One region of the Oceanobacillus timonensis genome, then DNA from elsewhere that is predicted to be linked to it. Evidence: a T-box and tRNA genes for the amino acid it is inferred to sense, from the RefSeq annotation. Region 1 holds a T-box; the other holds one or more tRNA genes.
The links. The T-box of region 1 lies ahead of alaS (alanine--tRNA ligase). A T-box ahead of a tRNA ligase gene usually reads a tRNA of that ligase, here a tRNA-Ala.
Positions count from the first base shown of each region.

Region 2: it has a tRNA-Ala gene. The T-box ahead of alaS (alanine--tRNA ligase) is inferred to sense a tRNA for this amino acid. The anticodon was not compared.

Region 1 is NZ_LT800497.1:2,286,914-2,302,670, forward strand. It holds gene aspS (aspartate--tRNA ligase) at 1-573, shown strand, start outside; gene gdhA (NADP-specific glutamate dehydrogenase) at 849-2,219, shown strand; RNA gene ssrS (6S RNA) at 2,295-2,477, shown strand; gene B7E05_RS11140 (RsfA family transcriptional regulator) at 2,541-3,218, opposite strand; gene B7E05_RS11145 (replication-associated recombination protein A) at 3,948-5,216, opposite strand; gene cymR (cysteine metabolism transcriptional regulator CymR) at 5,592-6,017, shown strand; gene B7E05_RS11155 (cysteine desulfurase family protein) at 6,038-7,180, shown strand; gene mnmA (tRNA 2-thiouridine(34) synthase MnmA) at 7,193-8,305, shown strand; gene B7E05_RS11165 (tetratricopeptide repeat protein) at 8,322-8,993, shown strand; gene recD2 (SF1B family DNA helicase RecD2) at 9,006-11,342, shown strand; gene B7E05_RS11175 (hypothetical protein) at 11,408-11,596, shown strand; gene B7E05_RS11180 (AI-2E family transporter) at 11,689-12,777, shown strand; T-box leader at 12,877-13,082, shown strand; gene alaS (alanine--tRNA ligase) at 13,140-15,757, shown strand, end outside.
Region 2 is NZ_LT800497.1:4,279,469-4,295,225, forward strand. It holds gene B7E05_RS21005 (glycine betaine ABC transporter substrate-binding protein) at 1-680, shown strand, start outside; gene B7E05_RS21010 (PTS sugar transporter subunit IIA) at 825-1,160, opposite strand; gene B7E05_RS21015 (PTS sugar transporter subunit IIC) at 1,175-2,476, opposite strand; gene B7E05_RS21020 (PTS sugar transporter subunit IIB) at 2,520-2,837, opposite strand; gene B7E05_RS21025 (hypothetical protein) at 2,827-3,078, opposite strand; gene B7E05_RS21030 (sigma 54-interacting transcriptional regulator) at 3,265-5,925, opposite strand; gene B7E05_RS21035 (glycoside hydrolase family 3 protein) at 6,225-8,648, shown strand; tRNA gene B7E05_RS21040 (tRNA-Thr) at 8,857-8,929, opposite strand; tRNA gene B7E05_RS21045 (tRNA-Asn) at 8,933-9,007, opposite strand; rRNA gene rrf (5S ribosomal RNA) at 9,037-9,152, opposite strand; rRNA gene B7E05_RS21055 (23S ribosomal RNA) at 9,281-12,202, opposite strand; tRNA gene B7E05_RS21060 (tRNA-Ala) at 12,329-12,401, opposite strand; tRNA gene B7E05_RS21065 (tRNA-Ile) at 12,422-12,498, opposite strand; rRNA gene B7E05_RS21070 (16S ribosomal RNA) at 12,575-14,139, opposite strand; gene pdaB (polysaccharide deacetylase family sporulation protein PdaB) at 14,922-15,677, shown strand.

The DNA of each region.
Region 1 (15,757 bases):
TACGATAGTTTAGGTGCTCTGCGTCTGAAGCTGGGGAAAGATTTACAATTGATTGATGAAGAGGCATTTCATTTCTTATGGGTAACGGATTGGCCTTTATTTGAATATGATGAGGAATTAGGCCGTTATTTTGCAGCCCATCATCCGTTTACATCACCAGTGGAAGCAGATAAAGAGAAGTTGTTAACTGATCCAATCAATGTGCGGGCTAATGCCTATGATTTAGTATTAAATGGCTATGAGCTTGGCGGCGGATCCATCCGTATTCACCAAACAGAACTTCAAAATCAGATGTTTCAAGCGTTAGGGTTTACGGAAGAAGAAGCAAGAGAACAATTCGGCTTCTTACTGGATGCATTAGAATATGGAGCGCCACCTCATGGAGGAGTTGCACTTGGTTTAGACCGTATCATTATGCTTTTGGCAGGACGTTCCAATCTGCGTGATACGATTCTTTTCCCTAAAACAGCATCCGCTTCTGACTTGATGACAGAAGCTCCCAGTGAAGTAAGTGATGACCAGTTGCAGGAATTGTCGATTGCCTTGGCGAAAAAAAACGAAAATAAAAAATAAAAGAAAATGTCAAAAAAGAAAAGATGCGTGATATGTATTCATCGTGCATCTTTCTTTGACAGCTGAGCGTAAGAAAAGCTTATCGTAACGGACTTGGTGAGGAGTAAAATTATTTCATCGCAGCAGTGCAAAAAAGTGCTAAAATATTCGGATTTTTGTAAGATTAATGCAAAAAAACTTGCTTATTCTTGTTTTCAGTCTTTTTTTCGTATAGAATATAAAAATCACCTGAATTTAAAACTTGGTTTAATTAAAGGAGATGAACGGTAAATATTATGGGGAATAATGTGAAGAAATATAATCAAACAGCAAAAGAATATGTTCAGACAGTTTATGAAGAGTTAAACCAAAGAAATCATCATGAAACCGAATTTTTACAAGCAGTGGAAGAAATTGTTCAATCATTGGAAGGTGTCTTCGAGAAACATCCGGAATACATGGAAGCAGGGATTTTAGAGAGAATTATAGAACCAGAACGCCTGATTGCTTTCCGTGTTCCCTGGGTTGATGATGCGGGACAGGTACAAGTAAACCGTGGATACCGTGTTCAATTCAGCAGTGCTATCGGGCCATACAAAGGCGGCCTTCGTTTCCATCCAACAGTAAATACAAGTATTATTAAATTTTTAGGATTTGAACAAATTTTCAAAAATGCTTTAACCGGCCAACCTATTGGCGGAGGGAAAGGCGGATCTGATTTTGATCCAAAAGGAAAATCAGATCTTGAAATCATGCGTTTTTGTCAAAGCTTTATGTCAGAATTATCCAGACACATTGGCCCGGATACAGATGTACCTGCAGGAGATATTGGTGTAGGCGCAAGAGAAATTGGTTATCTTTACGGCCAGTATAAGAAAATAAGAGGGACTGTTGAACCTGGTGTGCTGACTGGTAAAAGCCTAGGTTTTGGCGGAAGCTTGGCACGAAAAGAAGCAACTGGTTTTGGTCTGGTTTACTTTATGCAGGAAATGCTTCAAGATAATGGACTGGATTTTTCAAATAAAACAGTGACTGTTTCCGGTTCAGGAAATGTATCCATTTATGCCATGGAAAAAGCTGTCGAATTTGGAGCGCGTGTTGTTGCATGCAGCGATTCTAATGGATATATTTATGATGAAAATGGAATCGATATTGAGCTCGTGAAGAAGATTAAAGAAGTAGATAGAGGACGTATTAGTGAATACTTAGAAACACATTCTGATGCAGAATATGTAGCTGACGGCTGCGTATGGGAAGTACCATGTGAGATTGCTTTACCTAGTGCGACTCAAAATGAAATTGACGAAGAAACTGCCCAAGCGTTAATTAAAAATGGTGTTATTGCTGTGGGAGAAGGCGCGAATATGCCGTCATCCTTAGAGGCAATTAATCAATTTCAGAGTAACAATGTTTTATTTGCACCGGCAAAAGCGGCAAATGCAGGCGGGGTAGCTGTATCTGCATTAGAAATGGCGCAAAACAGCAGCCGGGTAGCTTGGAATTTTGAAAAAGTAGATGAAAAGCTGCAAAATATTATGAAGGATATTTATCAAAACAGCATTCAAGCTGCAAATGAATATGGAGAGGCAGGGAATCTTGTAGCAGGTTCCAATATTGCAGGGTTCTTAAAAGTAGCAGATGCGATGGTGGAACAAGGGATTATCTAAGCGAAATAATATTCCTTACTTATGATTTGTACTTTAAATGAATGTATGCTAATATGATAGAAAATAAATCATTAACCAATCCTGATGTGTTCGTTAACAATTGGTATTTTGACCGAACACCTATAAGTTAGGGAGTCCGCAGCGTCTTTAAAGTGCGTGCAAGCCTCACGAAGGAAGCGCAATAACTTTAAAGCAGGACACCCACCTGCGAAAAGCGGGATCAAAACTTTATTGTGGAACGGCACTATCGGGATTACGTGAAAATACTGCACAGGCATTGTGCAGTATTTTTTGTATATAGATGATTTATCCATTTTGAAATTAGTTGGAACCTTGTGCGAGCTGCTCCAGGTTTCCGTTCTTATCCATGCGGAAGGCTGGTGCACCGACAGGATGTTTATCCTCAAAAACGGTCATTTTACGGGCACGGTCCATAATCTGGATAAATGTTTGATAATCTTCTTTCATCGCTTGCAGCTGTTGCTCCGTATCTGCTAATTTCTTTTGTAGTTCTTCTACTTTCGATTGTAAAACACTGTTCTCGCTTTCTAACGATTGCATCGAAGATTTGGACTGATTCGAAGTATATAATTCTTTCTTTAAAGATTTTAAATACGTAATCACAGAATCTAAATTAAATGTTGCAGCTGGTTCTTCGAGATTGATTTGCGGTTCTGGTTTGTCCGTTGATTCTTCATCAGACGGGGTATGTTCCGGTTGATTAGCAGGGCGCATCTTCGGAACAGCTTGAACCGTTTTATTGAATGCTCTCTTTCTCTCTTTTCGTTGTCTCTTTGCTAAATCTATTGCATTTTCATATTTATTGCGTACTTCTGCATTCCATCTAAATCCGCAAGCAGCAGAAGTACGATTTAAGTGGTCTCCAACTTCTTCGAAAGCATTTAGCTGCGTACTTCCTTCACGAATATGTCTTAACACTGTTTCTGCCAATAATAAATCATCCTCATGAGACCAGGCGTCTTGTCTCACTTTTACCATGTTATTCACTCCTCATCATTTAGAAAAACGCACATTCATCTATTATTTGATGCCTGTATGTTTTTTCTTGTATTTGGTACGTTAAAATATTACATTCTTCTAACGTACTAGAAAGATTATAGTAATCTCTATTCTTTCCAGAGGAGTTTTAAAATATACATGGATCTATAATTACTCTACTTTCGCCCTTTAAAAAGTAACTTCCATTCCGTCGAAACAGGAGTTAGCCAATTCTTCCATAGAGATTGTTAACAAAGAAGAGAAGGTAAAGTGTGAGGCGACCGCTACGGCGGACCGTTTTGCTTTCCTAGGGGCACGCTCTTCAGCTAACTTTTGCCAAGAAGAGCACTTGGCAAAAGTGGATCTTCAGAGGGTGCTGATCCCTCAGGAGTCAAAACGGTCCGCCTCCGCTAGTAGGGTATTCTATGCAGTTGCAATAGCTGAACAAATAAAAGTTCGATCAGACAGAACAACTTCTTCGTGGTGCCATGAAAGCTATTCTCAATATGAACAATCCATGCTGCAGAATCCTATTAGAGCGTAGCCCAACCACGCAGACTCCTAAGTGGTTTGCAAGCTAAACCGTGACTCCTGGTGTTATGCTTACTCACCCCATCGAAAACATTTGTACGTCGGAAAGCGGAGTGATTGACCGGAGCGGAAGTATACACCCTATCCTGTTCAAAAAGTTGAGTCATTATAAAAAGTATTTCTTCAAGTTTCCGACTCTTAATCTTTTTTTACTCGTTCGTATACTTGTTTGAGGGCACTTTCGAATTTTCCGGTGTCTTTTGGCGTATAGTATTGTCGATTTTTAATCGTATCCGGCAGGTATTGTTGTTTCACCCATGCGCCGGGATAATTATGCGGATATTGATAATCGTTCCCTTTGCCAAGTTTATTGGCTCCTGAATAATGGGCATCTTTTAAGTGAGCAGGAATATCGCCGCTTTTTCCATTGCGTATGTCCGTTAAAGCCGCATCGAGTGCTTTATAAGCAGTGTTTGATTTGGGAGAGAGGGCTAACTCTACGACAATGTCAGCTAATGGAATCCGTGCTTCTGGAAATCCAATCCGCTCTGCAGCCTGAACGGCCGCTACAGCACGAGGACCTGCCTGTGGACTTGCCAGGCCAATATCTTCATAAGCAATAACAACCAGCCTTCTTGCAATACTGTCCAAATCGCCGGCTTCTATCAGACGTCCTAAATAATGAAGGGCCGCATCAGCATCGCTTCCACGAATCGATTTTTGAAAAGCGCTTAAAACATCATAATGGGCATCTCCATCCTTATCGTGGGAAAAACTTTTCTTTTGCATACATTCTTCTGCAATGTCCAATGTTATCGCCAGTTGTCCGGAAGCATCCGGCGGTGTCGAGCTGACTGCCAGTTCCAAGCCGTTTAAGGCAGCGCGCAAGTCGCCGTTTGCTGCAATTGCAAAATGCTCCAGCGCGTCATCATTGATGTGAACATCCTTATCTCCATAGCCATTTGTCTGATCTTCTACCGCACGATGCAATGCTGTTTTCACATTTTCAAGTGTTAATCCGTGCAGCTCAAATAAGTGGCAGCGGCTTCTAATTGCCGGATTAATCGAATGATACGGGTTACTTGTTGTACAGCCGATTAAAGTCAGTAAATTATTTTCTAAATGCGGCAGCAAAAAATCTTGTTTAGCTTTATCCAGACGATGTACCTCATCTAAGATAAGAACGGTTTGTCCTTGCATTTTTGCCTGCTCGACAACAATTTCCATATCTTTTTTCTTATCTGTAACGGCATTTAATGTTTTGGATGGCAATCCAACTGTTTCCGCAAAGGCAAATGCCATGGACGTTTTTCCGGTTCCAGGCGGGCCAAAGAGAATCATGGAAGAAAGTTGATTCGCTTTCACCATACGATCAATTATTTTTCCTTGACCTACCAAGTGTTCTTGTCCTATAATATCATCTATGTTTTTTGGTCTCATTCGATATGCCAGTGGTTGTTTATACATGAAATAACACCTTTCCTCTGAATCGTATTCTATTAGCTTAAAGCGGAAATAGAAGAAATGCAAGAGGTTAGCAGTCGTGCTATAATAGGTGTAATGTAAATAATTATATTTGTATAGATGGAATGAAATAGTGTACGGTATTTCATACATGATATAGATAAGTTAAGTTAAATTGTTTAATCTATCTTTTATATATAGCAAAATAATTTTTTTATCATGAATCACGATGACCAGCGGAAGAAATACACGGAAGCTCTTATAAGAAAGTGTAGTGTGTTCCGGAGCGGTTACCAGAAGATAAAATCTTTATTTCAAATGATATAGATTAAATCATAGGTAAAAGTGTAATGATAGTTAAAAAATGAGGTGTATTTGATGAAAATTTCAACTAAAGGAAGATACGGACTGACGATAATGATAGAATTGGCGAAAAATGAAGGGAATGGTCCGATTTCCTTGAAGGTAATTGCCAAAGATAATAGTTTGTCCGAGCATTATCTGGAGCAGCTTGCTTCGCCGTTAAGAAATGCCGGTCTTATTAAGAGTATCCGTGGAGCATATGGCGGTTACCAGCTTGCTAAAAAACCGAAAGAAATTAAAGCAGGTGATGTGATTCGTGTGCTGGAAGGTCCTTTGACGATTGTAGAAGGCATGGAAAATGAAAAGCCGGCACAAGCTTCATTATGGCTGGAAATCAGAGATGCGGTGAAAAATATCTTAGATAAAACCACACTCGAAGATTTGGCAAATTATGATGGCGATGATGAAGAACCTGCAGAAGCATATATGTTCTACATTTAAAGTTGGAAAGGATTTTAATCATGGAAGCAATTTATTTAGACCATGCCGCCACATCTCCTATGGCAAAGGGAGTTGCGGAAGCCATGATTCCTGCTTATGAAGGAATCATCGGCAATGCATCAAGTGTGCATTCTTTTGGACGGAAGGCAAGACAGCAGCTGGATGCATCCAGACAGGCACTTGCAGCATCCATTGGTGCCAACGAGAAGGAAATTATTTTTACAAGCGGGGGCACTGAAGCGGATAACATGGCTCTTGTCGGTGTTGCAGAAGCGAATCAGGCCAAAGGAAATCATATAATCACAACCACCCAGGAACATCATGCGACCCTGCACACAGCCGAAAGACTGGAAAAACAAGGCTTCCGAATCACTTATTTGCCTGTCAACGACAAAGGGCTGGTATCTGTCCGAGATGTAGAAGCAGCTTTAACAGATGATACGATTCTTGTTTCTGTCATGTATGTCAATAATGAGACTGGTGTTATCCAGCCTATTAGTGAAATTGGCTCCATCGTAAGAGAGCATCAGGCATATTTTCATACAGATGCCGTACAGGCCTATGGACTGGTTGATATCGATGTGCATACGCAAAATATTGATTTATTAACTGCTTCTGCGCATAAAATCGGCGGACCAAAAGGGATTGGCTTTTTGTATGTAAACGATGGCGTGTCTATAAACCCGATTCAATCCGGCGGGGAACAAGAACGGAAACGCCGTCCGGGAACGGAAAATATTCCTGCTGTAGTCGGTTTTGAAATGGCATCTGCCATTGCGATGGAAACAAAAGCGGCAAGAAATCAACAGTATCAAGCATATAAGCAAATATTAACAGATACATTTACAGAAGCAGGCATAGCTTTTGATATTAACGGAGACCCTGAAAAAACTGTTTCCACAATTATAAATATCCGCTTTCCGGGAGCAAATGTGGAAGCATTGCTTGCCAATTTTGATTTAAGCGGTGTTGCTGCTTCCAGCGGCAGTGCATGTACTGCCGGGAGTGTCGAACCTTCGCATGTATTATCAGCCATGTTCGGATCGGACAGTCCGGTTACAACAAACTCGATTCGTTTCAGTTTTGGACTGGCTAATACAACAGAAAATGTGAAAGAAGCAGCAGACAGAATCGTACGTATTGTAAAAAGATTAACAAATTAAGGAGGGGCGACAATGAAAGAGAATAAAGACACACGTGTTGTAGTCGGGATGAGCGGCGGAGTCGACTCTTCCGTTGCAGCATTATTATTAAAAGAACAAGGATATGACGTAGTCGGTATCTTTATGAAAAACTGGGATGATACGGATGAATTTGGTGTTTGTACAGCGACAGAGGATTTTGATGATGTGGTACGGGTATGTAACCAACTAGATATTCCTTATTACTCTGTGAACTTTGAAAAACAGTATTGGGATAAAGTGTTTACGTATTTCCTTGATGAATATAAAGCTGGAAGAACTCCGAACCCGGATGTCATGTGTAATAAAGAAATTAAATTCAAAGCATTTCTGGACCATGCACTTTCTCTGGGAGCGGATTATTTGGCAACGGGGCATTATGCGCAAGTAGCCAGAGATGAAAACGGGGAAGTGCAAATGCTCCGCGGCGTTGATGATAATAAAGATCAAACGTATTTCTTAAATCAACTGAGTAAAGATGTACTGGAAAAAGTTAAGTTTCCGTTAGGTCATCTGCCGAAACCGGAAGTGCGCAAAATTGCAGCGGACTATGGATTGGCTACCGCAACGAAAAAAGACTCTACTGGAATTTGTTTCATTGGCGAACGGAATTTTAAAAGTTTCTTAAGTGAATATTTGCCGGCACAGCCAGGTAAAATGGTGACGATGGATGGTGTGGAAAAAGGAACACATGACGGTTTAATGTACTATACCCTGGGGCAGCGTCAAGGTCTGGGTATTGGCGGATCCGGTGATCCATGGTTTGTTGTTGGAAAAAATTTACAAGCTAATTATTTATATGTCGCTCAAGGCTATCATAATGAATATCTTTATTCTGATGCACTTGTAGCAACGGATATGAATTGGATTCAGCCGGATAAATTAGAAGAAACATTCACCTGTACAGCGAAGTTCCGTTATCGTCAAAAAGATGCAGAGGTAACCGTAACCGTACAGGACGATAAAGCATATGTCCTGTTTAAAGACAGCCAGCGGGCAGTTACACCGGGACAAGCCGTTGTATTTTACCAAGGGGATGTTTGTCTTGGCGGCGGAACGATTGATGAAATTATAAAAGATGATAAAGCACTGCAATATGTCGGCTAACAGGGGGGCTTTATGAATGGATAAAAATCAGCAGGCTATTACACTATTAAATGAAAAAAAGTATGAAGAAGCAGCACAGCTGTTTAATGAAGTGATTGAAGAGTCTCCCGATGATCCTTTAGGGTATATTAATTTCGGCAATCTATTAATGAAATTGGACGAGGCAGAGCGCGCGGAACGTTTCTTTTTACGCGCCATTGAGCTGGATGAACAAGCAGCAGCGGCACATTATGGATTGGGAAATCTCTATTTTGAGCAGGAACATTTTGAAAAAGCCGGACAATCTTTCTTAAAAGCAATTGAACAAGGGCTTGAAGAAGCGGATGCTTATTTTATGCTTGGTATGTGCTTTCGGAATCAGGAGCAATGGAAGTTATCCCTGCCGTATTTACTGCGGGCAACGGAAATAGATCCAAATGATGAAAGTTTTCTGTTTCAATATGGTTTATCTCTGGCACAAGCTGAGTTTTTAGAAGAAGCACAGCAGACATTTGAAAGAGTGCTCGAATTAGATGAAGCGCATAGTGATGCTTATTATAATCTCGGGGTGATTGCGTTATTCCATGAAAAAATACAAGAAGCACAAAACCATTTTGACAAAGCATTGGAATTGCAACCGGATCATATGCTTGCTGCAAATGGGAAGAAAATAGCTTTACAGTATATGGAGCAATCCGATGATAAATAAGGGGTAATCAGCATGGGAAACCAGATAGAAGCGAAGGAAGCACTGCCTTTTGTAACAGGTAGCGTCATCAATACGATTTTCCGTAATGAGGCAGAGCATTTCTCTATCGTTCGAATTAAAATATCAAAAACAAACCTTGATTATGGCAATAAAGAAATCATTGTAAAAGGGTATTTTGATCAGCTGCAGGATCAGACTGCCTATTGTTTTTATGGAGCGATGGAAAAGCATCCCCGCTATGGTCCACAATTAAAAGTACAATCCTATGAAACCATTTTGCCGACAACCAAGGATGGGCTTATTCAATACCTGTCCAGTGATTTATTTTATGGTGTCGGTAAAAAGAGTGCTACTAAAATTGTTGAGAAACTGGGGGAAAATGCGGTTTCGAAAATTATTGATGACCCATCGGTTTTAGATGGTGTTTCCGGACTATCAAAGGAAACAGGTAAACGATTAGCTGAGCGCCTCAAGGAAAATCAAGGTTTTGAACGAGTTGCGGTTCAATTATCAGAATATGGGATAGGTCTGAAAATGGCACAGGTCATTTATCAGACCTATCATGATAAGGCATTGGAAATTTTAGAAAAAGATCCGTATCAATATGTTTTTGATATTGAGGGTTTTGGATTTAAAATGGCAGATCAGATAGCTTCCACGCAAGGTATCTCACATACCCATGAGAGCCGTATTGGCGCAGGGGTGATCTATATCCTGCAACAAAGTATTCAAGCGGGACATGTTTATCTGCCTTTTGAAAAATGTGTGCAGGAGGTTATTTCCCTGCTTCGTCTACCTAATCCGGACCAGGGGTATGTTTCCGACGTTATTATGCAGCTAAATACAGAGAAAAAAATTATCGGTGTTGACGAACGCGTCTATTTGCCGTCTTTATACTATGCAGAAGATAATTTTACTGCCAGTTTGAAAAAAATCATCAGCAAACCGGTAGAGGATGAAGTACCTTTAGCGGAACTGTTGAAGATTACGGGGGATATTGAAGAAGCAGAGTCATTGAGCTATGGAAAAGAACAATTTGATGCCATTGTCCAGGCAATTCATTCGAAAATGATGATTTTAACAGGTGGTCCGGGAACGGGGAAAACAACCGTTATCACCGGTATTATTCAAGCTTTTGCCGAGATTCACGAGCTTTCATTAGAGCCGTCGGATTATAAGAACAAAGGTGAGTTCCCCTTTGTTTTAACAGCTCCAACCGGGCGGGCTGCAAAACGGATGTCTGAATCGACTGGCTTACCTGCTGTCACTATCCACCGGTTACTGGGCTGGAATGGAATGGGGAGTTTTGAAAAAGATGAACAGGAACCCTTATCCGGAAAGCTGCTGATTGTTGATGAATTTTCGATGGTAGATACTTGGTTAGCAAATCATTTATTTAAAGCAATTCCTGAGTCGATGCAAGTGATTCTTGTTGGAGATGAAGACCAGCTACCATCAGTGGGACCTGGACAGGTTTTAACCGATTTGATGAAAAGCGGCGTTCTGCCTGTTATTTCTTTAACAGATGTCTATCGTCAAAAAGAAGGTTCTAAAATTATCCGGCTTGCCCATCAGATTAAAAATGCAGATTATGATAATCATTCGTTAGAAAATGCGCGTGATTTCAGTTTTATTCCTTGTTATGACTACCAAATGACAGATGTATTGACATCGATTATTGACAAAGCACAGAAAAAAGGAATTGATCCTTCGTCTATTCAGGTTTTGTCCCCGATGTACCGTTCACAAGCCGGTATCCATGCAATTAATGAAGCATTGCAGCAGTTAATCAATCCTCCAGGAGAGAAGAAACGGGAGATTGTTTATCAAGATGCGGTTTTTCGTGTGGGAGATCGTGTGATTCAGTTAATTAATCAGCCTGACGACGGTATTTATAATGGAGATATCGGCGAAATTGTCGCCATTTTTAAACCGGAAGAAAACGAAGAAAATGAAGAACAAATTGTGATTGCATTTGAAGATAAAGAAGTTGTCTTTATCCGAAAAGATTATAATAACTTCACGCATGCTTTCTGTATTTCCATCCATAAGTCGCAGGGAAGTGAATTTCCGATTGTTATTCTTCCCGTTGTTTATTCCCATCATCGCATGCTGCGAAAAAACCTTTTATACACGGCGATTACAAGAGGAAAAGAGTCCCTGATTATTTGCGGCGAAAAAGAAGCATTTTTCAAAGGTGTGCAAACCGAAGATACGAACCGGAGATTTACTTCATTGCAGGAGATGTTAAAGATTCAATTAGGAAACCAAAAAGCGGAGAAAAAAGAATATGAAACCGTAGAGGATATTCCCGAAGAAGAATTATCTCCATACGATTTTATGGAATAGATGTATATATTTTTTGATTATGGGCAATAATTGGATGATACCAAGCGGAAAAAGGATGAAGAAATATGCTGGTATGTCCAAATTGCCGGGAAAAACAAATTGGAAAATTAAGTCCCACTAGCTATTATTGTTGGGTATGTTCCATTGAATTAACGGTTTCCGGGGAGGAATTGCATATCCATCAGGTCGAACCGGATGGAACGCTCAGTTCATTAGATGACTTATTTTCTAAGGAAGAGCGAAGATTATTATAATGCGCTTCTTCCTATAGCGGAATTTTACGAACAATTATCTGTGATAAACTCCCAGTCTGTTGGTTACACTACCATAGACTGGGAGTGATTATATGTGGAAAAAAATAAAAGCAAAACAAGTCATCTATTTTCTGGTGATTGCGATTCTTTCCTTTATTCTTTTATATTTTTTAGCAATTACGAAACCTTATTATGCAGCATTTTTTTCCTTTATTGGCAAGTTGCTCTTTCCGTTTTTAATAGCTGGAATTGCGGCTTTTCTTCTGCATCCATTGATTGAATGGATGCATCGATATCGAATACATCGCGGCATAGCGGTATTAGTTATTTATCTGTTCTTTTTTGGCGGAGCCGGGTATGCGATTTACCGGGCCTACCCGCTGATTGTGGAACAAGTAAAGGAAATGAGCCGAAACTTTCCGGAATTTATTGCTCTGTACCAGAACGGTTTAAACAAGGTATATACGTCTACTTCTTTTTTACCGGAAACCGTGCATGACCGGCTGGATATGTTTATTCAATCATTAGAGGATACAATGAATAACTTTTCAGGAAAAGCCATTGGCGGTTTTAATGATATGATGGATGCTGTCATCCTTTTGACTGTTATTCCGGTACTTGTATTTTATTTCCTGAAAGACTATCCATTTATCAAATCCTTTCTATTTCGTTTTGTTCCTGCGAAATATCGGGATGAAACAGGCAGTATCTGCAGAGAAATAAGTAAAGGTCTCGGGGGATATATTCGCGGACAGTTTATTATCAGTGCTGCAGTAGGTGTTATCTCGACTCTTTGCTGGATGTGGATGGACTTACCATATGCTCTTTTATTGGGAATTATTTTGGCAATCGTTAATATTATTCCATATTTTGGGCCTATCATTGGTGCTGTTCCAGTTGTCACAGTTGCCTATATGGTACAGCCTGAAAAAGCGCTTCTCGTTATCGTGATTATCTTTATCATCCAGCTGATTGAAAGTAACCTGTTGTCCCCGTACATTATGGGAAAAACCGTCAAAATTCATCCAATCGGCATCATTTTTGCGTTATTATTGGGAGGACAATTGGCGGGAGTTATCGGTATGATCCTTTCTGTTCCGGTTTTTACAATGTTGAAAGTACTGTTTCAACAGTATCAACTTTCCAAAAGCAGGAAGTCGGGAACTACAAGTTTCAAGTAGCTTCAAGTAAGAAAAATTGACATAGAGCGGAAAAATCAATATAATAACGCTAGAATCAAACGAAACAACTAAAAATAACGCATGCTGTTAAACATGATGTCAATCACGATGAAGGTGCTGAGTACATGACAAGCTATTCCAAGAGAGGGAATCCCCCGGCTGAAAGGACTCCTGAATAAATGGTTATGGAAAGCTACACCAGAGTACGGCTAATCCCCGTCGGTATCATACCGTTAAAATGAGAAAAGAGATGAACATATATTTTGTTCATAATAAGGGTGGTACCGCGAAATCTCGTCCCTGCAATCATGCAGTGAGGAGATTTTTTATATTTCTACATAAATGAAGGAGGCAAATATAATATGAAATCTTTGAGTTCCGCAGAAATCAGGCAGATGTTTATTGATTTTTTTAAAGAGAAAGGGCATCAGGTAGAGCCAAGTGCTTCTCTGGTGCCGCATGAAGATCCTACACTTCTATGGATTAATAGCGGGGTAGCAACATTAAAAAAGTATTTTGATGGCCGTATTATCCCTGATAATCCTAGAATTGTGAATGCGCAAAAAGCAATACGTACCAATGATATTGAAAATGTTGGTTTTACTGCGCGTCACCATACGTTTTTTGAAATGCTGGGCAACTTTTCCATCGGTGATTATTTTAAAGAAGAAGCCATTGAATGGGCATGGGAGTTTCTTACAGATGAAAAATGGATTGGTTTTGATCCGGAAAAGTTAGCTGTCACGGTTCATCCGGAAGATGATGAAGCTTACGATCTTTGGTTACAAAAAGTCGGTCTGCCAAAAGAACGCATTATCCGGTTGGAAGAAAATTTCTGGGATATCGGAGAAGGCCCGAGCGGACCGAACACGGAGATTTTTTATGACAGAGGAGATAGTTATGGAAATGATCCGACTGATCCGGAACTTTACCCGGGCGGAGAAAACAGCAGATATTTAGAAGTATGGAATCTGGTGTTTTCTCAATTCAACCATAATCCGGATGATACCTATACCCCGCTTCCGAAGAAAAACATTGATACCGGAATGGGACTGGAACGGTTAACATCCATTATTCAAGAAGTACCTACAAACTATGAAACAGATTTGTTTATGCCAATTATCCAAGCAACAGAAATGATTGCTGACAGGAAGTATGGAGAAAATGAAGCAGCAGATATCGCATTTAAAGTCATTGCTGATCATATTCGCACAGTAAGCTTTGCTATTGGTGACGGGGCAATACCGTCTAATGAAGGCAGAGGCTATGTTCTCCGCCGATTATTGCGTCGTGCCGTTCGTTTCGCCATAGACATCAACATCCAGGAAGCTTTTATGTATCGTCTTGTTCCGGTAGTAGCGGAAATCATGAAGGATTTCTATCCGGAAGTTGTCAAAGAAACAGATTACATTCAAAAAGTCATCAAAGTAGAAGAAGAACGTTTTCATGAAACGTTAAATGACGGTTTGGAAATTTTGACGAAATTGATGGAAACGGAAAAAGAAAAAGGCAGTAATGTATTTCCGGGAGAAGAAGTATTCCGTCTATATGATACGTACGGTTTTCCCAAAGAATTAACAGAAGAATACGTGGAGAAACTAGGATTTACCGTGAATCAGGAAGGCTTCGAAAAGGAAATGAAGCTGCAGCGTGAAAGAGCAAGAAATGCACGGCAAAAAGTTGATTCCATGCAAGTACAGGATACTATATTTTCAACAATCGATGTAGAAAGTGAATTTGTAGGCTATTCGGTTTTAGAAAAAAATACGGTTATCCAGGCGATGATTCAGGATAAAGCAACAACAGACTCTGTTGAGGCAGGGCAAGAAGCATATATTCTGTTGAAAGAAACACCATTCTATGCAGAAAGTGGCGGACAAGTTGCTGATACCGGCTCTATTAAAACGGATAATGCGTATGCGGTAGTCAAAGATGTTCAAAAATCTCCCAATGGACAACATATCCATCACGTTGAGGTAAAAGAAGGCGTATTACACGTTTCTGAGGAAGTAGAAGCTGTTGTGGATAGAGCTTTCCGTAATGATGTCATCAAAAACCACACCGCTACCCACTTGCTGCATCAGGCATTAAAAGATGTACTCGGATCGCATGTGAATCAGGCAGGTTCATTGAATGAAAAAAATCGGTTTCGCTTTGATTTTTCGCATTTCAGCAGTGTAACAGAAGAAGAGCTGGAAGAAATCGAAAAAATAGTGAATCAAAAAATATGGGAGTCGCTGCCGGTCATCATTGAAACAAAAGGGATTGAAGAAGCAAAAGCAATGGGCGCGATGGCATTGTTTGGTGAAAAATACGGGGATGTTGTCCGAGTTGTTCAAATCAGTGATTACAGCATTGAGTTATGCGGCGGATGTCATGTGGGCAATACAGCAGAAATCGGTTTGTTTAAAATTGTTTCAGAAAGCGGAATAGGAGCAGGAACAAGAAGAATTGAAGCTGTTACAAGCAAAGAAGCTTATGTATATTTGAATAACAAAATTGAATTATTAAAGCAGTCGGGCGCATTATTAAAAGCAAGAGAAGAACAAATTCCGCAAAAAGTATCTGCATTACAAACGGAATTAAAAGAAACACAGAAACAAGTAGAATCTTTACAAGCTAAATTATCGAATCTGGAAGCTTCCTCTATTTTAGATGAAATAAAAGAGGTAAATAATGTAAAAGTTCTGGCGAAACAAGTAGATGTAAAAGATATGAATCAACTGCGCTCTATGGTAGATGAATTAAAGCAGAAAATAGAGTCAGGTGTAATTCTTCTCGCAGCTGTCAATAATGATAAAGTACAGCTTGTTGCAGGAGTAACAAAGGATGTCATGCAACAAAACCTCCATGCAGGTAATTTAGTAAAACAGGCTGCTACCATTTGCGGCGGTGGCGGCGGTGGTCGTCCGGATATGGCGCAAGCTGGGGGAAAAGACCCATCTAAAGTTACAGAAGCATTACAAAGTGCTATAACTTA
Region 2 (15,757 bases), 2.0 Mb from region 1:
GTTCAGAAGCAGCCATGTTATCGGAATTGCAGGGGGCGATAGAAAATGAGGAACCAATTGTCGTCACGCTCTGGGAACCACACTGGTCGTTTCGAGAATATGACTTGAAATTTTTAGAGGATCCACAAGAAACACTAGGTGAATCCGAAAATATACATACAATGGTCAGAGAGGGTCTTGAGGATGAACAGACTTCTGCTTACCAGTTATTGGATAACTTTTACTGGGAAGTAGAAGACATGAATGAGGTTATGGCAAATTTTAGAGATGATGATATAGAACCTCGCGAAGCAGCTTCCGAATGGATCGAAAACAATCGGGATGAAGTTGACACGTGGATGGAGAACGTGGAACCCGTTGATAATGAGGAAATCGAACTAGCCTATGTGAATTGGGATACAGAGATCTCATCAACCAATGTCGTTGCAATTCTACTTGAAGAATTAGGCTACGATGTCACATTGACCGCTGTAGATATGGGAATCGCATTTGAAGCGCTTTCCAATGGTGATGTTGATGGCATGTTAATTGCTTGGCTTCCCGTGGGAGCAGCTTCCTATTATGAAGAGTACAAAGGTGAAATCGTAGACTTGGGTCCAAATTTGGAAGGTGCTCAACAAGGATTTGTTGTCCCAGAATATATGGAGATAGATAGTATTGATGATTTACCAACAAATTAATATGTTAGAAGACTGCCCGTGACATTTCATGTGCAGTCTTTTTGTGCAATAAACATGTGCACCAATAACACCCCGACACCAGTAAATAAACCGGTACCAGGGTGTCATAACATTTGTAGTTTCCCTAGAGATATAGCACGAATCCTAGGACTGCTCCAGTTGTTCAATTCTTTTTTCCAGGTTTTCCGTTGTTCTTAATTGTTCAATCATACGTTTGATTAACTGCAGTTCTGCCTGTGCAGTCATGAGGTGATCTTGTGCATGAATCATTAAAAAACTCGGTTTCGCCTGGTCATCTTGATTTTGGATAAGTTTTGTTTGATACTGATGTCCTTTTACAAATTCTTGATCTGCTTCTTCTAATAGCTTTTCAGCTTCCGTAAAATCGAAGGACTGCGCTTCATCCAGTGCTTCGTATGCTGCACCACGGGCGTTTCCTCCATGCAAGATGAGTTGTGACATAATTTCTTCGTAGTTCATATTCTCTCTCCTTATTAATTCGTTTCCGCTTCATTACTATTCTTTTCTTCGTTCAGTAGCTGTTTATCATATTTACGGAAGAATGGATAGTAAATCAACGCCGCAATAATCGCATTAACAATTTGTACTACTCCTGCTAGCCAGGAACCACCTGTTGCAATAAATCCTCCTAAGAAAATAGGTACCGTGAATGGCGGCTGCACAATAACAGGGGGTAAAATCCCTGTTGCAAAAAGGATATAGTTAATCGTTACAATAACAACTGGCCCCAGTACAAATGGAATAATTAATATAGGATTCAGCACAATCGGCACCCCGAAAATAAGGGGTTCATTGATATTGAATAACGAAGGTATAATAACTGTTTTTCCAACCTGTTTCAATTGTTTGGATGCCGCAAATAAAAGGAAAACAGCTAAACCAATCGTTGCTCCCGATCCTCCAAGATGCGTGAACATATGGAAGAATGGCTCTGTAACAATCCCTGTCGCTTCCGTCCCTTGTCTGACCGCTTCGGCGTTATCTGCCAGGTTGGTCATCCAAAATGGATACACAACAGATGATACGACGTTCATTCCGTGAATTCCCATGGCCCATAAAATAAGCATTAACAGAATCATGCCAAGTGTTGCCCCATAAGAGTTAGAAACGGTTACCAACGGGCTAAATATGTCTAATACAGCTTGAGGTATCGTGATACCGAAATTAGCCCAGACAATCCAAGAAATAATCCATACAACCGGTAAAATAATCATAAACGGAATAATCACACGAAAGGTTCGCATCACATACGGTGGAACCCCGTCAGGCATTTCGAATGTAACCCCTTTTTTAATTAAAAATCGCATGGCTTCTGTCGTAAGAATCCCTAATATAATGGCAACAAACAAGCCTTGACCGCCTAAATATTGCAGAATATCTCCAAATGCCACCTGTTCGATATCCGTAACAGGAAATGCCGTCATGAAGAATGCCAGCATAGATAGCATCCCTGCCATCACAGCATCCATATCCCTGCGACTGGCAAGACTATAACCAATACCAAACGCAACGGTTAGTGCCATTAACCCAAAGGTCAGATTAAATGGGAAAAGAAGTTCTGCTTGAATGGGTTCTACTGCATTTACCCATGCCTGTACAACCCCCCATTCAATGGAATCAGGCGGGTTGGCTATGATAAGAAAAATCGCGCCTGTAATAATAACAGGCAATGCAAAGATAACAAATGCATCACGGATAGATTGCAAATAAATATTCTGCGCTATTTTTCCCAATGGTCCCATGAGATGATCTTCAAGCCATTGATCGAGTTTCATTGCATACTCCTCCTTACTTGTATATCATTTCGCTACGGGCATCTTATTTTTTCATAGCCAGCGCCTGATCCAACACCTTGTCTCCATCCATTAATGCAAACGCCCGTTGATCTACTAATTCTACAGGGACATCATTCTGCTCCCCAATTTTGGTAACTTCTTTTTTCAAATGACGTACTTGTGGTTCTAATAATGCAACATCATATTCACTTGCTTTTTGTTTAAATTCTCCAGTTCCACCTGCATATACTTCCACATCTAACTCTCGTTTCTCTGCTGCCTGTTCCACTTTTTTGGCTAATTGACTTGAAGTAGCTCCCCAGCTGCAAAGAATAATTATTTTTAGCTTGTTATTTTCCATCTTTAACACCTCTTAATTTTTTATTTTTTGTAAACATTGTTTTTGCCATGCTGTCTATTCTCTTATAATGACGCATAATCCAACTGGAGAACCAGCTGGCAACAAATAGACATAATGAAAAAGCAATTCCGAATCCAAGAATCACTCCTGCTGAAGGTTGGTTCGTGATAAGTGCATAAACGCCATATCCAATCCAAATTGTCGATAAAACAGCTGCATACGTAAAAAGAAATTTTTTCAAGCAACCCCCTCCTTTTCTGCTCAAAGCGCTCTCTTGCAGGTCGCATTTACCACTTTTATAACCTTCACTTTATTACATGCAAAAAATATGCCAACACAGCCTGTAAAGAACACAAAAGCCCCATCATAGATATTTCATTTTAAAGGAATTTCTCATAAAAAAAGTGTGCAATAATTATGCACACTTTTAACGAGATAACTTCACAAGCTCTTTTTTTATATGCTCGGGAACCGTAAGATGGAGTTCCTGTTCTAATTTTCGGTGAAAAATTTCCCAAATTGATTTTTCCTTTTCTGTTGGAATGATTTCTTGATCATCCAGTGGAAAAGAAAACATCAGCTTGTCCGGATTGCTCTGAACGCGACTGGCAATTAATCGATCGACTAGTCCGCCAATGTGCATCCACATACCTAACTCTCTTCCGGAGTCCCACTGATAGTAATCACGAACCGGCGGAATACTATTCTGTAAAATATTTGCGATGGATTTTGGATTTCCATAAGTAGTAATTTCCTGCAATCCATCAATAATTAAATGATAGATTTCCTCTCTTTCCACTGCATTACTTTCCATCGAAGCCACCATTGATTTCCTTGTGATTTCCAGCAGTCGATGCATTCTGGATACCCCTTCTTCTTGCAGCAACTCCCATGCAGGTATATACGGAACTCCGTCTATCGTTACCGGAACTGTCCCTATAATGGCAATGACTTCATAATAATTCTGCAACTCATGCAAAACAGAAGTATCATTCGTTGAAGGGTCCACACGGACAGACCGTATTAATACATCTTGATCTGATTGTGAAATTTGTTTTTTTATCCAATCTTCCAGTAACTGCGCTGCGCCTTCTCCAGTAAAACAAACTGTAGCGATAAGACGCTTTTTCTGTACATGTTTCGTTTCCTCTTCTTCTTTAACAAACTTCAGCATTGCTGCTTTTGTATCTTCGTAAATTCCCGACAAAGTCTGTTCCGATACCAATGATTGTCTCCCAGCTTCCATCACCATAGACAAATTCACACTTGAGATGGTTTTTAAAGGTACATCAACATCATTTTTTATCGTGTCACCCATAGTAATAAGCGACCCAATATCTACCAACAGCAAAACACCTTCTATATTTTCAAGTGTTGTTTTAAATTGCTGAATATGCGTTTTTACTTGTTCATACGTTTCTTCAGCAGTAATATGTAATGGCATATCAATCGCATGAATAACGCGGTTTCCTAGCAAATAATTGACTACTTCTGACATGGAAGATGCTGTGGACTTTCCGTGCATCACAAGTAAAACAGCTATTTTTTGATCGTTCATCACAGTCTCGACCGTGTCATTCTCTGGTGTTATAAAATGCGTCATTAATTCAATTTCTTCAGCAGGTAAAGTCATTCCAATTTGTTCCTTTAGATAATAGGCAATCTGATTAGCAGCTTGCCGGTATGAAGCATTCGGATGAACCACAACTGGAATAGGGGTTTTCTTTATATCGTTTCGAAGGTGATTTCGAAAATTCTGCAGGTGTAACCCGAGTACAAAAAGCTGCCTTTTAGGTATTGGAAAACCAAATGTTTCTTTTAATGCTTCCCCTGCATAATGAAGTGTATCAAAAAGATCCTTATCAATTAACTGGTTCCAGCTTTCTCTTTGGTTTTGAAGATGTCTGTATTTTTGATTCAATTCCGATATATAATCTATCACTACCTTTTCTAAAACTTGAGTCGATTTTTTCGAGTTTTTGCTGGTAGAATCAAAATACTGATAGATGTTTGGAACATTAGCGGAATCCTTCCCTGTATCGTGCTCAATATCCAGCGGAACTTTTTTCTTTTTATTCTCTGTATTATTTTCACTATAACCAAGAAAATCTTCCAGTTTGATAACTACATGTTTCCTATCGCTATTTAAATAACGATAATAAGCATGTGCACAAGCAATTTGAATATCGCTCTTCAGCTGCCCTATATTGCCTGGACAGTCGTAAGTAAGGAAAGCTTCGCGGCAATCTGCTTCTATAGAGAGTGTTGTACTCATTTTGGCAGCTTCTTCTTGAAGAAAAGAATCAATCAGCTTTTCTCTTTCCTTATAAGTTCTTTCCCGCAACGGCGGAATATTTAATTTGATCGAAAAACGCCGCAGCAATGTTGGAAGAAGGACATCATCCGGATTCTCTGTTGTTGCACCAATAATTGCTACCTCTGCAGTCCGTTCGTGTGTCGCATCGCCTAAACGATGATACGTTCCTTTATCCATAAGATAAAATAGCATTTCTTGGCCGGATGGAGGAAGACGGTGTATCTCATCTAGGAAAAGAATACCTTTATGCGCCATATCGACCAGTCCTCTTTTATCCTCATCCGCTCCTGTAAAGGCGCCTTTTTTAATTCCAAAAATCTGACCGATTAACAGTTCTGGATTCTGGGCATAATCCGCGCAGTTAAATGATACAAAAGCATTGTTATCTAGCATACTTGCTTGTTCAACCGCCAATTGCGAAAGTTTTTCAGCTAGATAGGATTTACCAGTTCCGGTTTCCCCTGTAAAGAGTATTGGCAAAGGACGAGATGGATAAGAAAACGCTGCCATTCCAGTTTCTAATATAGGACGAAGCGCTTCCTCCGAACCGATTAAATCCATTTGTTCACTCTCTGAGGATTCAGATGTTTCTAAAGCATAGCGTACTGGTTTACCAGATATTTTGTTAGCTTTATTTCTTTTTACTAAATCATTCAAATATCTACTTGCAGTAGAACGGTCAATATTCAATTGTTCTCCTACTTCCACAGCAGTTACTGCTTCTCCTTTCAATTGGCTTAAATATTGATAAATATCCGTTATTCGACTCATACGTATGAACCTCATTTGTATAATATTATTTACGTTCTCTATAACTCTATCATAACAGTAGATAACCAAAAATACATGTGTCTAATCTGTGTATGACGTTTGCACACATATATTGACCATCAAAAGAAAGCTGCTATATCAATATTTAATATAAATGGCACAAAATTTGCAATATTAATTTTAACAATACAAGAGGAGGGGACCTCAAAATGAAAGCGCAAACATTTTACGTTAACAAATCTTATTGATCAAAACGCTTTATACGTTGAAAGAAAATTTAACAATGAGGAGTGAAAGAAATGCAAAAACGTGGTAAACGGTGGCTGAGTTGTTTCGCTATATTTATTCTTTTCCTGTCTATACAAAGCCCTGCTCTAGCAGATAATAACACAACGGAAGAAGGCGCAAGTGAAATAGAATTCATTGAACAAGAAAACGGACCTGTACTTGGGTACTCTTCTACATCTGGTGTAGAGATAATTCAAGAAGGAGCCAACCAATTTAAAGACCTGAATCAGAATGGTGAATTAGATGACTACGAAGATTGGAGGTTATCTACAGAAGAAAGAGCAGAAGACCTTGCATCAAAAATGTCAATAGAAGAAATTGCAGGGCTTATGCTATACAGTTCTCATCAAAGTATTGATTCTGCTGAATTGACAGACGAACAGAGTAGCTATATAACAAATGATAACCTTCGTCATGTATTGATAACGAATGTGGAAAGCCCGGAAACAGCAGCACAATGGAATAATCATGCCCAGATTTTGGCTGAGAGCTTAGGGTTAGGTATTCCATTAAATAATAGCTCTGATCCGAGACATGGTATTGACGCCAGTGCAGAATTTAACGCTGGTGCCGATGGAGAAATATCTATGTGGCCAGAGACAATCGGTTTAGCTGCAACATTCAATCCTGATATTGTGGAACAATTTGGGCATATTGCTGCGGAAGAGTATCGTGCACTTGGCATTGCTACTGCTCTATCTCCACAAATTGATATTGCAACAGACCCACGATGGTATCGATTTCCGGGTACATTCGGGGAAAACTCCGATTTAGCAGCTGATATGGCAAAAGCCTATGGAGACGGTTTTCAAACCTCCAGTCAGCAAGATGAAATAGCTGATGGATGGGGACATACAAGTGTCAATACAATGGCAAAACACTGGCCTGGCGGTGGAACAGGTGAAGCAGGACGTGATGCACATTACGCTTTTGGAAAATATGCTGTTTACCCAGGCGATAACTTTGATGAGCATCTTCTCCCTTTTTTAAATGGCGCATTTGATCTAGAGGGAGGCACAGATTCCGTCTCTGCTATAATGCCATATTATACCATTCCTTGGAACCAAGATGAGCAGTATAACGAAAATGTTGGTAACTCCTATAGTAAATATATTATTCAAGACCTTCTCAGAGATAAATATGATTATGATGGTGTTGTCACAACTGATTGGGGAATTATCGGAGATCCAAATGAAGATATCGAACAATTTGCAGGCGGAAAATCTTGGGGAGTAGAAGAACTTTCTGATCCGGAAAGGTTCTATAAAGTTCTGATTAATGGCGTCGATCAATTTGGTGGAGTAGATGAAGCAGACGGAATTTTAGAAGCATATCAACTTGGTGTCGATGAGCACGGAGAAGAATTTATGCGTAATCGTTTCGAGGAATCTGCTGTTCGTTTATTAACAAATATTTTTCAAACTGGCTTATTTGAAAATCCTTATTTAAAAGTTGAAGAAACAACGGAAACTGTCGGCAACTCTGAATATATGGAAGCAGGATTCGAAGCACAACTTCAATCGATTATCATGTTAAAAAATAAAGATAACGTATTGCCTCTTCAAACAGAGGATAATGAACAACTGACAGCATATGTGCCCGAAAGATGGTTCCCTACTGAAGAAAGCAGCTTTGGAGGAGACGGTGAAACCCCAGAAGGAGAATGGGCTTCCCCTCTTAACCTGGATATTGTTGAAGATTATTTTAATATTACTACTAATCCAGATGAAGCAGACTTTGCGTTAGTTGGAATAGAAGGTCCAGATGGCGGACTCGGTTATTCATCTGAAGATGTTGAAAACGGAGGAAATGGTTATTTCCCAATTACGCTGCAATATGGGGAATATACAGCTGAATATGCTAGAGAAGAAAGTATTGCTGGAGGGCATCCAACAGAAGAATCTGCTAACAGGTCTTATAAAGATAAAACTGTCACTGCATCCAATACAAAAGACCTTGACTTAGTACTTGAAACAAAAGAAAAAATGGGGGACAAACCAGTAATTGCTTCCGTTTCTATGACCAATCCCGCCGTTTTAGCAGAATTTGAAGAAGAAGTAGATGCCATTTTGGTAGATTTCGGTGTCCAAGATCAAGCAGTATTAGAAATATTATCAGGTAAGGAAGAACCTTCCGGATTACTTCCATTCCAAATGCCAGCTAATATGAGAACGGTAGAAGAACAATATGAAGATGTAGCTCATGACATGGTAGCTTATGTCGATTCAGAACGAAACACTTATGATTTTGCATTTGGCCTAAATTGGGATGGCGTTATCCAGGATGAAAGAACTGAAAGATATGAATTTGATGGAGCGTCCGGTAATGAGCTTCCTGAGACAGCTACCTCCATGAATGTTTATTTGGTCACCGGATTTGTATTACTTCTTTTAGGCGGGGTATTTCTAGTCATTCAACGAAGAAAAAACATATAAATTAAATCCGTTTGTAATCAGGTTATTCATTGAGTAATAACGAATTTGATTTCACAATACAAAAAAGTGTGCACTTGCTTTCAGAAACCATATGCTACACTTCTTATATTTCTTCAACACGTCGAATAAGTGATATTAATCATATAAACAAAAAAGTTTCCTTCATTCTCAAAGGAAACTTTTTGTTTATATGAACATTTATATAGGAAGCTTCCAAGCGGACTCGAACCGCTGACCCCCACCTTACCATGGTGGTGCTCTACCAACTGAGCTATGGAAGCAATTGGCTCCACAGGTAGGATTCGAACCTACGACCGATCGGTTAACAGCCGATAGCTCTACCACTGAGCTACTGTGGAATATAGATTTAATCCAAATAAAAAAATAAGCCTGGCAACGTCCTACTCTCGCAGGGGGAAGCCCCCAACTACCATCGGCGCTGAAGAACTTAACTTCTGTGTTCGGCATGAGAACAGGTGTGACCTCTTCGCTATCGCTACCAGACCTACACGATGTAGGTCGTTCGATGTTGTCCACAAGGACGTGAACGTTTTTAATCGAACATCCTTCAATATTTTCAATTAGGATTTGCACCCTGAAAACTAAATAAGAGTAACGTGACAAACAAAAACTTAGATAAGTCCTCAATCGATTAGTATCCGTCAGCTGCACGTGTCGCCACGCTTCCACCTCGGACCTATCAACCTCATCGTCTTTGAGGGATTTTACTCACTTGAAGTGATGGGAAGTTTCATCTTGAGGGGGGCTTCATGCTTAGATGCTTTCAGCACTTATCCTTACCACACGTAGCTACCCAGCTATGCTCCTGGCGGAACAACTGGTACACCAGCGGTGTGTCCATCCCGGTCCTCTCGTACTAAGGACAGCTCCTCTCAAACTTCCGACGCCCACGACGGATAGGGACCGAACTGTCTCACGACGTTCTGAACCCAGCTCGCGTACCGCTTTAATGGGCGAACAGCCCAACCCTTGGGACCGACTACAGCCCCAGGATGCGATGAGCCGACATCGAGGTGCCAAACCTCCCCGTCGATGTGAACTCTTGGGGGAGATAAGCCTGTTATCCCCGGGGTAGCTTTTATCCGTTGAGCGATGGCCCTTCCATGCGGAACCACCGGATCACTAAGCCCGACTTTCGTCCCTGCTCGACTTGTAGGTCTCGCAGTCAAGCTCCCTTCTGCCTTTACACTCTTCGAATGATTTCCAACCATTCTGAGGGAACCTTTGGGCGCCTCCGTTACCTTTTAGGAGGCGACCGCCCCAGTCAAACTGCCCGCCTGACACTGTCTCCGAACCGGATTACGGTCCTGGGTTAGAATGGTCATACAGTTAGGGTGGTATCCCACGGATGCCTCCACGTAAGCTAGCGCTCACGTTTCAAAGGCTCCCACCTATCCTGTACAAACTGCACAAACATTCCATATCAGGCTACAGTAAAGCTCCACGGGGTCTTTCCGTCCTGTCGCGGGTAATGCGCATCTTCACGCATAGTATAATTTCACCGGGTCTCTCGTTGAGACAGTGCCCAAGTCGTTGCACCTTTCGTGCGGGTCGGAACTTACCCGACAAGGAATTTCGCTACCTTAGGACCGTTATAGTTACGGCCGCCGTTTACTGGGGCTTCGATTCAGAGCTTCGCCCGAAAGCTAACTCTTCCTCTTAACCTTCCAGCACCGGGCAGGTGTCAGCCCCTATACTTCGCCTTTCGGCTTCGCAGAGACCTGTGTTTTTGCTAAACAGTCGCTTGGGCCTATTCACTGCGGCTCAGACTCAGCCTGAGCACCCCTTCTCCCGAAGTTACGGGGTCATTTTGCCGAGTTCCTTAACGAGAGTTCTCCCGCTCACCTTAGGATTCTCTCCTCGCCTACCTGTGTCGGTTTGCGGTACGGGCACCTATGATCTAACTAGAGGCTTTTCTTGGCAGTGTGAAATCCGGAACTTCGGTACTTCATTTCCCTCCCCGTCACAGCTCAGAAATATGTCAGACGGATTTGCCTATCTGACTTCCTCGCATGCTTGGACGCACATCCATCGGTGCGCACTCCTTATCCTCCTGCGTCCCCCCATTGCTCAAACAATCATGAGGTGGTACAGGAATATCAACCTGTTATCCATCGCCTACGCCTGTCGGCCTCGGCTTAGGTCCCGACTAACCCTGAGAGGACGAGCCTTCCTCAGGAAACCTTAGGCTTTCGGTGAAAGAGATTCTCACTCTTTTTTCGCTACTCATACCGGCATTCTCACTTCAAAGCGCTCCACCAGTCCTCACGGTCTGACTTCTCTGCCCTTTGAACGCTCTCCTACCATTGTTCGTAAGAACAATCCGCAGCTTCGGTGATACGTTTAGCCCCGGTATATTTTCGGCGCAGCGTCACTCGACCAGTGAGCTATTACGCACTCTTTCAATGATGGCTGCTTCTAAGCCAACATCCTGGTTGTCTGTGCAACGCCACATCCTTTTCCACTTAACGTATACTTAGGGACCTTAGCTGGCGGTCTGGGCTGTTTCCCTTTCGACTATGAACCTTATCACCCATAGTCTGACTCCCAAGCGGAAGTAACTGGCATTCGGAGTTTGACTGAATTCGGTAACCCGGTAGGGGCCCCTAGTCCAATCAGTGCTCTACCTCCAGTACTCTATTGCTTGAGGCTAGCCCTAAAGCTATTTCGGAGAGAACCAGCTATCTCTGTGTTCGATTGGAATTTCACCGCTACCCACACCTCATCCCCGCATTTTTCAACATACGTGGGTTCGGGCCTCCAGTCAGTGTTACCTGACCTTCACCCTGGACATGGGTAGATCACACAGTTTCGGGTCTACGACCGTATACTCACTCGCCCTGTTCAGACTCGCTTTCGCTGCGGCTCCGTGTCTTCCACTTAACCTTGCATACGATCGTAACTCGCCGGTCCATTCTACAAAAGGTACGCCGTCACCCATAAACGGGCTTCGACTACTTGTAGGCACACGGTTTCAGGTTCTATTTCACTCCCCTCCCGGGGTGCTTTTCACCTTTCCCTCACGGTACTGGTTCACTATCGGTCACTAGGGAGTATTTAGCCTTGGGAGATGGTCCTCCCGGATTCCGACGGAATTCCACGTGTTCCGCCGTACTCAGGATACACTCCGGAGGAAACGCTTTTTCGATTACAGGGCTGTTACCTTCTTTGGCTGACCTTTCCAGGTCGATTCATCTAAAGCATTTCTTTGTAACTCCAATGGAATGTCCTACAACCCCAAGAAGCAAGCTCCTTGGTTTGGGCTCTTTCCGTTTCGCTCGCCGCTACTCAGGAAATCGATGTTTCTTTCTATTCCTCCAGGTACTGAGATGTTTCAGTTCCCCGGGTATGCCTCACCTACCCTATGTATTCAGATAGATGTCCTGTTCCATTACGAACAGTGGGTTCCCCCATTCGGAAATCCTCGGATAATAACATTTACTTACAACTCCCCGAGGCATATCGGTGTTAGTCCCGTCCTTCATCGGCTCCTAGTGCCAAGGCATCCACCGTGCGCCCTTATTCACTTAACTAAAGTTTTTGAATAAGATGGCTGATTACTGAATGTAATCATTTGTGTTGCTATATCCATAGCTTTTTGCCTTATTTCTAAAGTTTGATGTCGTTGTTACTCTTATTTAGTTTTCAAGGTACAAAAATGGAGCCTAGCGGGATCGAACCGCTGACCTCCTGCGTGCAAGGCAGGCGCTCTCCCAGCTGAGCTAAGGCCCCGTAATCATAATATGTTTAGATGGTGGGCCTGAGTGGACTCGAACCACCGACCTCACGCTTATCAGGCGTGCGCTCTAACCAGCTGAGCTACAGGCCCATCTAAATGTGGAAGAGAATTGCTCTCTCAAAACTGAACCAAACAACCAAGTACGAATTCCGTAATATATCCTTAGAAAGGAGGTGATCCAGCCGCACCTTCCGATACGGCTACCTTGTTACGACTTCACCCCAATCATTCGTCCCACCTTCGGCGGCTGGCTCCTAAAAAGGTTACCCCACCGACTTCGGGTGTTACGAACTCTCGTGGTGTGACGGGCGGTGTGTACAAGACCCGGGAACGTATTCACCGCGGCATGCTGATCCGCGATTACTAGCGATTCCGGCTTCATGCAGGCGAGTTGCAGCCTGCAATCCGAACTGAGAACGGTTTTCTGGGATTTGCTAAAACGTCACCGCTTCGCTTCCCTTTGTTCCGTCCATTGTAGCACGTGTGTAGCCCAGGTCATAAGGGGCATGATGATTTGACGTCATCCCCACCTTCCTCCGGTTTGTCACCGGCAGTCACCTTAGAGTGCCCAACTAAATGCTGGCAACTAAGATTAAGGGTTGCGCTCGTTGCGGGACTTAACCCAACATCTCACGACACGAGCTGACGACAACCATGCACCACCTGTCACTTTGTCCCCGAAGGGAAAACTCTATCTCTAGAGCGGTCAAAGGATGTCAAGACCTGGTAAGGTTCTTCGCGTTGCTTCGAATTAAACCACATGCTCCACCGCTTGTGCGGGTCCCCGTCAATTCTTTTGAGTTTCAGCCTTGCGGCCGTACTCCCCAGGCGGAGTGCTTAATGCGTTAACTTCAGCACTAAGGGGCGGAAACCCCCTAACACCTAGCACTCATCGTTTACGGCGTGGACTACCAGGGTATCTAATCCTGTTCGCTCCCCACGCTTTCGCTCCTCAGCGTCAGTTACAGACCAGAGAGTCGCCTTCGCCACTGGTGTTCCTCCACATCTCTACGCATTTCACCGCTACACGTGGAATTCCACTCTCCTCTTCTGCACTCAAGTCCTCCAGTTTCCAATGCACGTTTGCAGTTGAGCTGCAAGATTTCACATCAGACTTAAAAAACCGCCTGCGAGCGCTTTACGCCCAATAATTCCGGACAACGCTTGCCACCTACGTATTACCGCGGCTGCTGGCACGTAGTTAGCCGTGGCTTTCTGGTCGGGTACCGTCAAGGTACGATCAGTTACTATCGTACTTGTTCTTCCCCGACAACAGAGTTTTACGATCCGAAAACCTTCATCACTCACGCGGCGTTGCTCCGTCAGACTTTCGTCCATTGCGGAAGATTCCCTACTGCTGCCTCCCGTAGGAGTCTGGGCCGTGTCTCAGTCCCAGTGTGGCCGATCACCCTCTCAGGTCGGCTACGCATCGTCGCCTTGGTGAGCCATTACCTTACCAACTAGCTAATGCGCCGCAGGCCCATCTGTAAGTGACAGCAAAAGCCGTCTTTTAACTCCTCATCAGGTGATGGGAAGTGTTATCCGGTATTAGCTCGCGTTTCCGCGAGTTATCCCAGTCTTACAGGCAGGTTGCCTACGTGTTACTCACCCGTCCGCCGCTCGTTCCACGAACTTCCCTCCGAAGAGTTCCGTTCGCTTCCCGCGCTCGACTTGCATGTATTAGGCACGCCGCCAGCGTTCGTCCTGAGCCAAGATCAAACTCTCCATAAAAGTGTTTGAAACGTTAGCTTTCAGAAGTCAACTTCTGACTTATTTTTTAAGAAAAACGAGGTTGTCTTTCTTCTTTCGTACTGGTTGTTTTGTTCAGTTTTCAAAGAGCAATTATTTAATCTATCGTTTTTAGCGACAAGATATAATTTATCATGTTTCGTTTTTGTTGTCAACAACTTTTTTAAAGTATTTTGTCGAAGTAGTTTCGCTTTATTTCGTTTCTTTATGACAACAAAAATTAATATACCATAGAAAAAACAGAAGGGCAATACTTTTTTACAAAAAATTTACTGAACGTATTACTTTTTTTATATTCCACTTAGAAAACTACTTTACTCAACTAGACAACGGATTACAGACGCCCTATTTCCTACTTAGAAATGAAAGATTTCTTCTATCTCTTAACATAGGAATCCTGCGTCCCGTTACACTGCGATAAACTTAATCTCATCCCTATCTTTAGTATACCCATTTTGATGTCCTATTTAACATCTTAATATACAAGTAATATATACTGCGCATCCAAAAGCTGGCGATTATTCTCGATGAATAAACATAAAAGTATTTTTTATTAAGAAATCATTTCTCGCCCGCTTATCATAATATATCTTACAGCGATTTATATATTAGTCATTCCTCTGAAATAGTTATTTTCTCCATAAAATCATAAAAGCTTGTACATATCCATCCAAACATAGCATATATATTAACTAGAACGAATTACTTCGCACTACTGCAGATGCCCACCATACATGTCACTACCTAAAAAAGGAGGAAGAAAATTGAATCATTTCTATACAATTCGTTTAAACCGGAAGAAAATAATCTTAACTGCTGCTATCGTTTTAACAGCAGCCCTTCTTATCTGGACGCAAACACCTTCTATTATGGCAATGTTTACAAAGGATGAACCTGCTGCCCTTTCAAAAGGAAATGAAGACGTAGAAGACGTTGCTGTTACCTTCAATATTAGCTGGGGAGAGGAGAAAGTAGAAAGTATTCTGGACGTATTAGAAAAAGAAGATGTACAAGCTACATTTTTTGTCAGTGGTGAATGGGCTGAACGACATCCTGATTTATTAGAAGAAATTTCTGAAGGAACGCATGAAATTGGACTGCTTGGTTATCGCTATAAGAGTTATTTAGATCAGGAACCAGAACAAATAAGAAAAGATTTGGTAAAAGCGCAAGAGGTTATGGACAAATTGGGATATGAAGATATTCAGCTTTTACGGACACCACACGGACATTTAAACGAAGAAATTATTGAATTAGCAGAGAGCATGCAATTTCAAGTTGTCCATTGGAATGTGAATCCGGATGATTGGGAGAATCCCGGAGTAGAAACCATCATTGATGAAGTTATGGAACAAACAGAAAATGGGGATATTATTCTGTTGCACGCTTCTGATAGTGCCAAGCAAACTGCTGAAGCTTTAGAGACAGTCCTTCCCGGATTAAAAAATAAAGGGTATGGATTGATTACGATATCAGAAATGGTCAATCAAGCAAAGGCAGACACCGAACTGATTGATTGATTTTTCCGGCCATCGTGAAGCCTTCTTTAAACCATACCAAGTATAGACTCAATGGAGTCTGTCTTTTCAATATAGATTCG